Regions from separate parts of the Rhodoplanes sp. P11 genome, predicted to be linked through region 2. Evidence: predicted binding sites of a transcription regulator. Region 2 holds the regulator's gene; each other region holds the start of a gene.
The links. Region 2 encodes HrcA, which represses chaperone genes, less so after heat shock. Its sites were predicted from a motif close to GTTAGCACTCNCNNNNNGNGAGTGCTAAC; they were not measured.

Region 1 (3,271 bases), on a different contig from region 2:
CTCGATCTGCGCCTTGATCTGGGCGACGCGGGCGTCGATGTCGGCCTTGGCGCCGGCACCGTCGACAATCGTGGTGTTCTCCTTCTCGATCGTCACCTTCTTGGCGCGGCCGAGCATCTGGAGCGTCACGCTGTCGAGCTTGATGCCGAGGTCCTCGGAGATCGCCTGGCCGCCGGTCAGGATGGCGATGTCCTGGAGCATCGCCTTGCGGCGATCACCGAAGCCGGGCGCCTTGACGGCCGCGACCTTGAGGCCGCCGCGCAGCTTGTTGACCACCAGGGTGGCCAGCGCCTCGCCCTCGACGTCCTCGGCGACGATCAGCAGCGGCTTGCCGGTCTGCACCACGGCCTCCAGCAGCGGCAGCAGCTCTTGCAGGCCCGACAGCTTCTTCTCGTAGATCAGGATGTAGGGATCTTCGAGCTCGACCCGCATCTTGTCGGCGTTGGTGATGAAGTAGGGCGAGATGTAGCCGCGGTCGAACTGCATGCCCTCGACGACGTCCAGCTCGGTCTCCAGGCTCTTCGCCTCCTCGACCGTGATGACGCCCTCGTTGCCGACCTTCTTCATCGCCTCGGCGAGATAGCGGCCGATCTCCGCGTCGCCGTTGGCCGAGATGGTGCCGACCTGGGCGATCTCGTCGTTCGAGGTGATCTTCTTGGAGTTCTTCTCCAGGTCCTTCACCACCGCCTCGACCGCGAGGTCGATGCCGCGCTTGAGGTCCATGGGGTTCATGCCGGCGGCCACCGCCTTGGCGCCCTCGCGCACGATCGCCTGGGCCAGCACGGTCGCCGTGGTGGTGCCGTCACCGGCGATGTCGGACGACTTCGAGGCCACCTCGCGCACCATCTGGGCGCCCATGTTCTCGAACTTGTCCTCCAGCTCGATCTCCTTGGCGACGGTGACGCCGTCCTTGGTGATGCGCGGCGCGCCGAAGCTCTTCTCCAGCACCACGTTGCGACCCTTGGGGCCGAGCGTGACCTTCACGGCGTTGGCCAGCACGTCGACGCCGCGCAGCATCTTGTCGCGCGCGTCCGACGAGAATTTCACGTCCTTGGCAGCCATTTGTCGTCAGCTCCTGAATGAAACCGTTGCGCTCTCCCGACCCGGCGAGACCACGGTGCCGATCCTCTCGATCCGGCAGTGGGTCCGTTCAGGCAGGCAGTGTTCCGAACGAGGGGAGGTCAGGCGGCCTTCTTCTTGGCCTCGGTGTCGGTGAGAACGCCCATGATGTCGCTCTCCTTCATGATCAGGTACTCGACGCCGTCGAGCTTCACCTCGGTGCCCGACCACTTTCCGAACAGCACCCGATCGCCGACCTTGACGTCGAGCGGGACCAGCTTGCCGGCCTCGTCGCGGCCGCCCGGGCCGACGGCGATGATCTCGCCCTGCTGCGGCTTCTCCTTGGCGGTATCCGGGATGATGATCCCGCCGGCGGTCTTCTCCTCCGCCTCGATACGCTTGACGACGACGCGGTCGTGAAGCGGACGGAACTTCATGCTGTCCTCCTAAGTTCTTGTCGCAGAGAGATGAAAGCGGGTTGCGCAACGGGCCGGACGAGCGGCGCCGGGCAGCCCGGTTGCGACATGGGAAAGATGCCGGAGCCGTTCAAGAGGGGTTTGGAAAAAATTTGGCACTCATGGCTGACGACTGCCAAGGGCGGCGATGCGGTGCAGCGGAAGCCCGGAAGCTTAGCGATAGCATTTCGCCATTGCGAAAAGTAAAGCGCTGATAGCACTCCCCGCATTGGGCTGCCATGCCTCGCCCATGAACAGTTTGTTTACCAAATGCGCTTGCAATGAATGCGAGTGCCGGGAAGGATTTCCGTTCCATCACGGATGGGGGACGACATGCCTTCAAAGGATTTCTTGAAGCAGCTCCATGGTTACGGTCTGACGACCGCGCACATCCTGTATCGGCGGCCCGATCATCCCTGGCTGCTTCAGACCTATCTCTGGCAGGAGTACGACCTCCATCCGCATTTCCCGGAGCTGACCCGGTTCCTCGACTTCTGGCAGGAGAAGCTGGAGGGGCCGCTGCACTCGGTCACGGTCGCCCATTCGCGGTTGATCAAGCCGGCCGAAATCCGGGCCGTCGACGGCGTGTTCCGGCTCAACTGAGAGACCGACGTGGTGCGGCCGCGTGTCTCGGCCGTCCCGTCACTGCGCCGGCGACGGTCGGGTCGTGCCGGCCCGCGGCCAAGCCGCCGCCGTCTCCTCGATGGCCGCCACGGCAGCCGCCACCACCGGCGTCTCGGCGATCGGACTGGTGACCAACAAGACGCTGCGGATGCCGTCCGGCCCGAGCCGGCGCACCGTCACGTCCCCCCAGCCGTGGGCGACGAGGAGCGGGATGATCGCGACTCCGCCATTGGCCCGGGCGAAGGCGATCAGCGCCGACAGGTTGCTCGACTCGAACGCCGCCCGCACCGCCACGCCCTCGTTCGCCGCCAGATCCTCCACCAGCGCCCGCAGCGCGAATTCGCGTGGCATCAGGGCGAGCGGTCGCCCGGCCAGCGCCGCGAGTCCGACCGGGTCGCCCTCCGGCACCGGGGCGCCGGCCCCGATCACGGCGACGAGATGCTCGTGCGCCAGGACGCGCGTACGCAGGCCGGTGCTGCGCCGGAGCTGGAAGGTCAGCCCCAGATCGGCGTCGCCGTCGCGCACCGCCGACGCGATGGCATCGGCCGCCATCTCGCGTGACACCAGCCGGATGTTGGGATGCCGCCGCATCAGGAGGGTGGCGGCGCCGACCACCAGGGATTCGTTGTAGGACTGGAGAGTGGCGACCCGCACCACGCCGGCGAGCTCGGCTGCGGCCGTGCGCCGCTGCACGCGGGCCATCATCGCTTCGAGCGCGCCGAGCACCGGCGTGATCTCCGCCAGCAGAGTCTCTCCCTCGGCAGTCAAGGCGATCCGCCGGCCGTCGCGCCGCAGCAGCGGGGCGCCGATCGCGTGCTCGAGCTGACGGATCTGGTGGGTCACGGCCGGCTGCGTGAGGTCGAGCCGCCGGGCGGCCCGGGTGACGTGGCCGGTCTGGGCCACAGCCAGGAAGGTCCGAAACTGACGCAGGGTGGGAGCCATAATCGATAAATATTCCTCATGATAAAGCCAAACAACATCGAATTTGTTCTCATGAATCGCGCGGCCCATTCTCGAAAGGACAAGAAGAGCCGGAGGAACACGCCGTGGCACGGATCATCACGACCGCCAGACAGCCCGCCGCTCGACGCGGCCTCGATCGCCGGACGCTGCTGCGGACACTGCTCGGCGCC
Region 2 (3,271 bases):
GCGGGCCGGAGGAGAACGCCGCCCGCGACACCTTCGCGCGCAACCTGCTCGCCGGCTTCGGCGCCTACAAGGACGTGCGGATCGTCGGCACCGAGATGCTGCGCCTGGGCGGCGGCGGCGCCCATACCCACCAGGTCATGGCGGAGGCCAAGGACCCGAAGACCGACGCTCCGCTCAAGCTCGTGCAGTGGGTGCGGTTCGGCTCTGGCGCCTATCTGCGCATCCTCGGCGCCGCCCGCGACGACGCCTGGAGCGAGGCGTTCCCGCGCTTCCGCGCGGTGCGCGACGGCGTCAATCCGCGCGGCTGACGGCGGCCGCGCCAGCGGCGCGGCCGGCAGACTGGCTCACGCCCCGGGCTTGTCGCCCGTCGTTCCCGCGCCGTTCGCGGCGGGGCCGTTGCCGGCGCTCGTCGCCGCGGCATCGGCGGCGGCCGGCGAGCCGGCGGGCGCCGATGCTGGCGCGGTCTTGGGGCCGCCCTTGGAGACCCCCACCATGGCGGGGCGCAGAACCCGCTCGCCGATCATGAAGCCGGCCTGGACCACCTGAACCACGGTGCCGGTCGGCTGGCTCGGGTCGGGCACCTCGAACATCGCCTGATGGACGTTGGGGTCGAACTTCTCGCCCTTCGGATCGAAGCGGCGGACGCCGTTGCGCTCGAACACCTTGAGAAGCTCGCGCTCGGTCAGCTCGACGCCCTCGACGAAGGCGAGCACGGGGGCCGGCAGGGCATCGCGCTTCTCGGCCGCGACGGCGTCCAGCGCCCGGCGCAGATTGTCGGCGACGCCGAGGAGATCGCGGGCGAAGCCCGAGATGCCGTAGGTGCGGGCGTCGGCGACCTCGCGCTCGGTGCGGCGGCGCAGGTTCTCCATCTCGGCGAGGGTCCGCAGCAGGCGGTCCTTGTGCTCGGCCACCTCCTGCTGGAGCGCCGCGACGTCGACGGCGGGAGTGGCCTCCGGGGTGGCCTCGGCGGGTGCCGCGCCGGCCGAGGGGTTGGCGGTCTTGGCGGCATCGGCGGGCTGGCTCGCGCGCGCCGCCTCGGGGGCGGGTGCAGCGTCGCCGGCATTCGGTTCGGTCATGATCTGGTCCGTCCGTTCAAACCTTGGGGTCGCCCCGCATATCGCCATCCGGGCTCGGAAAATCAAGCGGTTCGGCCGTGCCACGGAGGTGCCTTGCGGCCCCCGCGGGGTCGCTGCGGGGCCGCTTGCGCGGGCCGACGACCCTCAGCCGCCGAGCAGGCGACCGACCAGGCGGGCGGTGTAGTCGACCATCGGCACGATGCGGGCATAGTTGAGCCGGGTCGGGCCGATCACCCCGATCACCCCGACGATGCGGCCGGCGGCGTCCTGGTAGGGCGCGATGATGGTGGACGAGCCCGACAGCGAGAACAGCTTGTTCTCCGAGCCGATGAAGATGCGCACGCCGTCCGCCGACTCGGCGCGGCCGAGCAGGTCGACCAGGCCGCGCTGGGTCTCCAGCTCGTCGAACAGCTGGCGCACCCGTTCGAGATCCTCCAGCGCCTTCAGGTCTTCCAGCAGATGGGCGTGGCCGCGCACGATCAGCCGCCGCTCGTCGCCGTCGCCGCCCGACCAGCTGGCCAGCCCCGCCTCGACGATCCGGCGGGTGAGCTGGTCGAGCTCGGCGCGGCTGGCCGCCAGAGTCGTTTCCAGCGCCGCCTTGGCCTCCACCAGGGTGCGGCCGGCGATGTGGTGATTGAGGAAGTTCGACGCCTCGACTAGCGCCGAGCCGGGCAGGCCGATCGGCAGGTCGACCAGCCGGTTCTCCACCTGGCCGTCCTCGGCGACCAGCACGACCAGGGCCCGCGACGGCTCCAGGCGGACGAACTCGATATGCTTGAGGCGGGCGTTCGCCTTGGTGCTCAGCACCACCCCGGCGGCCCGCGTCAGCCCCGACAGCATGGTCGAGGCCTCGGTCAGCACGGTCTCGAAGGAGCGCCCGGTGGCCGCCACCTGCGCCTCGATGGAGCGGCGCTCGGTCTCCGGCAGGTCGCCGACCTGCATCAGCGCGTCGACGAAGAAGCGCAGGCCGAACTCGGTCGGCAGCCGGCCCGCCGAGGTGTGCGGGGCGTAGATCAGGCCGAGCTGCTCCAGGTCCTGCATGACGTTGCGCACCGAGGCGGGCGACAGCGTCATCGGCAGCAGGCGCGAGAGGTTGCGCGAGCCGACCGGCTCGCCGGTGGCCAGATACGACTCGACGATGTGGCGGAAAATCTCGCGGGATCGCTCGTTGAGCTGCACCAGGCTGGTGGCCGTGGTGGCGAGCGGCAAATCGGAGGGCAGAACGGGCTGGGACACGGGCGGTGTCTCCCGGACAAAAGGATCGGAGGACCAGAGATTTGTCCCTCGATGGGGCGAAGCGCAAGGCGCTCGCGCCGGGGCCCGCCGGCGGCTCCCGGCCAGGCCCCGGCCGTCTTCGCCGGCATCGCGCTGCGCCGCCGATCGTCGTCCCGCGCCGTCCCGTCGCAACCGAGCCCCGCCGGGGAGGGCCTTGCCGCTCCGCCCGCGCCGACCTACAAGCGTGCCGCCGGTCGAACGCCCGCGGCGGCCCCGCCGCCTTCGCCCGACCGCGCCGTGCCCGCAGCCGACTGCCGAGCCGATCGCCGCGGCGATCGCCGTCCAAGGAGTACCCCGATGCGTCCGAGCCACCGTCAGCCCGACGAGCTGCGAGCCGTTTCGCTCGAACGGGCCGTGGTGAAGTATGCCGAGGGCTCCTGCTTCGTGAAGTTCGGCGACACCCATGTGCTGGTGACCGCGACCCTGGAGGAGCGGCTGCCGCCGTGGCTCAAGGGCCAGGCGCGCGGCTGGATCACCGCCGAGTACGGCATGCTGCCGCGTGCCACCTCGGAGCGCACCCGCCGCGAGGCGTCGGCCGGCAAGCAGAGCGGCCGCACCGTGGAGATTCAGCGGCTGATCGGCCGCTCGCTGCGCGCCGTGGTCGACCTCGAGGCGCTCGGCGAGCGCCAGATCACCATCGACTGCGACGTGATCCAGGCCGACGGCGGCACCCGCACCGCCTCGATCACCGGCGCCTGGGTGGCGCTGCACGACTGCCTCGCCTGGATGAAGACGCGCGACATGCTGCGCGGCGAGGTGCTGCGCGACCACGTCGCGGCGGTGTCGTGCGGGGTCCACAACGGCGTCGCGGTGCTCGACCTCGACTATGCGGAGGACTCCGACGCCGACACCGACGCCAACTTCGTCCTCACCGGCAACGGCGGCATCGTCGAGATCCAGGGCACCGCCGAGCGGGTGCC
Region 3 (3,271 bases), on a different contig from region 2:
GAGAACGGGCAGCGCCCGCCACGGGCCGTCCAACAGCAGCTTGCCGGAGAGGAGCTTACGAGAGAGGAGCTTGCGCCGCTTCGCCATTCACGTCCCGACGCCGCGCCATCGCGCCGCTCCTGCGGACGGGCACCGGAGCGCGCCGCCGCTACCCGACCCGCTTGTGCATCACGCCATCGGGGGCCGGCAGCCGCGCCGCGATGGCGTCCGGAACCGTGCCGGCCGGACAGGGCGCGTAGCCCTGCTCGGTGAAGAAGGCGACCTCGCCCCCCGGCGCCACATAGAGGATGCGGCAGCCGAGCGCCGCGGTCTCACCCTCGAGGGCCGTCGCGATGGCGGCCCCGAGGCCGCGATGGCGCAGCACCGGCAGGGTGACGATGCGCAGAAGACCGGCATCGCCATGCACCTCGACGCCACCGAAGCCGACCGGCACATCGTCCTCCTCGAACCGCCAGTACCAGCGGCCGGGTGCGTCGACGTCGTCGTGGGGAAGTCCGGCCCGCTTCAGCGCCGCGCGGGCGCCGTCACGCTCGAACGGCGCCAGTGGCAGCCACAGCAGGCGCGGATGGCGCGCCGTCATCTCGCGTCCCTCGCTCCGGTCAGCGCGCTGGGGCGGGTGCCGGGCGCGGAGCGCCGCGCGAGGCGGTGCCCTCGGCGCCACAGCGCACCAGCACCATGGTGCCGTAGCGGCCGGCCACCTCCTGGTCGACCCACCTCATCACCAGCACGCGGCCGTCGAACGACACCACCTCGCGGTCGTCGGCATCGCCGGACTGCGGGTTCGGCCCGATGAAGGTCTTGCCCTCGTAGCTGCCCTTCACCAGCATGTCCTGCACCTGCGGATTGTCGTGACCGAGCATCGCCACGCCCACCGAGCTGCGGTTGATGACGAAGGGCTGGGTGCAGCCGCGCCGGGCCGCCGCCTCGGTGCGGGCGCGATCCTCCGGCCGATGATAGGCGGCGAGCCCCCAGCGGCCGACCAGGTCCTCGGGGCGGATGTTGGAGGGCGGCGGCGGCGCGCTCGGCTGCGGCTCGGGCGCCGAGCCACCGCCCGAGAACGACGGAAGAGTGCTGGCGCAGCCAGTGAGCGACAGCAGCGCGACGGCCATCAGCGCGCGCGCGACGCCCCGGAACGAACCGAACATGACGATCTCCGACAATGACGGCCCACTCTGATGGGCGAAAGGCTTCGGTGCAAGCGGGACATAACCCGCCTCGGGCGGCAGCGCGCCGCCACCGCGCGGCTCGCGAGGCAGGGTCGAGCCGTGGCTTTGACCCATCAGGTGGGCGTTTCGATGACGGGGTAAACACCGTCGTGGCACGGTCGCGGCATTGTCGCGAGCCGCCGCGCCCGGCACGGTTTCGCCGCAGGTGTCACCCGCCGGGAACAGCCGGCCGCCGGACACCCCAGCGCCAGCTACCCCAGCGCCCCGCAGGCGGCGCGGCTTGCCGAGGCCGGCCGTTGGCGTTAGGACCACGGGGGGCGCCGCCGGGTGCGCTATAGCCGTGCGGTCGGCGAGACCGCGCGGCTTCCCCCCCTTCTGGGGCGAGCCGCCACGGCTCGGCCGACGATCGCCACCGGCATTAACCGCAGCCGCAGCGCCCCTCCGCGCCGCATCGCTCCGGCCGCCTGCCCGCCTTGACAGCCCCGGACCTACTCCCTATGTCCGGCGCGGCGCTGGCACTCTCGATGTCCGAGTGCTAGCCTCCCATCACGAGTTTCCAACGAACCCAGCCACCTCCGGTGGCGACGAGGATACCTGATCCATGGCGAAGACCACGTTCCGCCCGCTGCACGACCGCGTCGTCGTGAAGCGCATCGAGGCCGAAGAGAAGACCGCCGGCGGCATCATCATCCCGGACACCGCCAAGGAGAAGCCGAGCCAGGGCGAGGTGATCGCGGTCGGCCCGGGCGGGCGCGACGAGGCCGGCAAGCTGACCCCCCTCGACGTCAAGGTCGGCGACCGGGTGCTGTTCGGCAAGTGGTCGGGCACCGAGGTGAAGCTCGACGGCGTCGATCTCCTGATCATGAAGGAGAGCGACATCATGGGGATCGTCGGCTGACCGACGCCCCGCGACGTCGTCTGTGAGGCGCGGGCGCCATCGGCGCCGCCCCGGACGACGCTCCCCCGACCATTCGAATTCGGAGCAAGCAAATGGCTGCCAAGGACGTCCGCTTTTCCACCGACGCGCGCGACAAGATGCTGCGCGGCGTCGACCTGCTCGCCAACGCCGTGAAGGTGACGCTCGGCCCGAAGGGCCGCAACGTCGTCATCGAGAAGAGCTTCGGCGCGCCTCGCATCACCAAGGACGGCGTCACCGTCGCCAAGGAGATCGAGCTCGAGGACAAGTTCGAGAACATGGGCGCCCAGATGGTGCGCGAGGTCGCGTCCAAGACCAACGACATCGCGGGCGACGGCACCACCACGGCGACCGTGCTGGCCCAGGCGATCGTCCGTGAGGGCGTGAAGTCGGTGGCCGCCGGCATGAACCCGATGGATCTCAAGCGCGGCATCGACCTCGCGGTCACCGCCGTGGTGAAGGACATCGAAGGCCGCGCCAAGAAGGTCGGCTCGTCCGCCGAGGTCGCCCAGGTCGGCACCATCTCGGCCAACGGCGACAAGGGCGTGGGCGAGATGATCGCCGGCGCGATGCAGAAGGTCGGCAACGAGGGCGTCATCACGGTCGAAGAGGCCAAGTCGCTCGACACCGAGCTCGAGGTGGTCGAGGGCATGCAGTTCGACCGCGGCTATCTGTCGCCGTACTTCATCACCAACGCCGAGAAGATGACGGCCGAGCTGGAGGACGCCTTCGTCCTCCTGCACGAGAAGAAGCTGTCGGGCCTCCAGGCGATGCTGCCGGTGCTCGAGGCGGTGGTGCAGTCGGGCAAGCCGCTCGTCATCATCGCCGAGGACGTCGAGGGCGAGGCGCTGGCCACCCTCGTGGTCAACAAGCTGCGCGGCGGCCTGAAGGTCGCGGCCGTCAAGGCGCCCGGCTTCGGTGACCGTCGCAAGGCCATGCTGGAGGACATCGCGATCCTCACCGGCGGCCAGGTGATCTCCGAAGACCTCGGCATCAAGCTCGAGAACGTCACCGTGCAGATGCTCGGCCGCGCCAAGAAGGTGATCATCGAGAAGGAGAAGACCACCATCGTGGACGGTGCCGGCAACAAGGCCGACATCGAGGGCCGCGTCGGGCAGATCAAGGCGCAGATCGAGGAGACCACCTCGGACTACGACCGCGAGAAGCTCCAGGAGCGCCTGGCGAAGCT

Region 1: groES (co-chaperone GroES) is a predicted target of HrcA. The motif match lies at 1,627-1,655, and genes of this name have one in related genera.
Region 3: groES (co-chaperone GroES) is a predicted target of HrcA. The motif match lies at 1,678-1,706, and genes of this name have one in related genera.

Annotation. Positions count from the first base shown of each region.
Region 1 covers NZ_CAXWGY010000019.1:216,611-219,881, forward strand. Annotated here, with positions in the region: gene groL (chaperonin GroEL) at 1-1,062, opposite strand, end outside; gene groES (co-chaperone GroES) at 1,182-1,496, opposite strand; gene ACFQUV_RS20125 (usg protein) at 1,848-2,117, shown strand; gene ACFQUV_RS20130 (LysR family transcriptional regulator) at 2,157-3,080, opposite strand; gene ACFQUV_RS20135 (tripartite tricarboxylate transporter substrate binding protein) at 3,185-3,271, shown strand, end outside.
Region 2 covers NZ_CAXWGY010000012.1:491,789-495,059, reverse strand. Annotated here, with positions in the region: gene ACFQUV_RS11450 (hypothetical protein) at 1-308, shown strand, start outside; gene grpE (nucleotide exchange factor GrpE) at 345-1,076, opposite strand; gene hrcA (heat-inducible transcriptional repressor HrcA) at 1,221-2,297, opposite strand; gene rph (ribonuclease PH) at 2,649-3,271, shown strand, end outside.
Region 3 covers NZ_CAXWGY010000016.1:14,802-18,072, forward strand. Annotated here, with positions in the region: gene ACFQUV_RS11905 (MFS transporter) at 1-87, opposite strand, end outside; gene ACFQUV_RS11910 (GNAT family N-acetyltransferase) at 149-580, opposite strand; gene ACFQUV_RS11915 (hypothetical protein) at 600-1,145, opposite strand; gene groES (co-chaperone GroES) at 1,768-2,064, shown strand; gene groL (chaperonin GroEL) at 2,157-3,271, shown strand, end outside.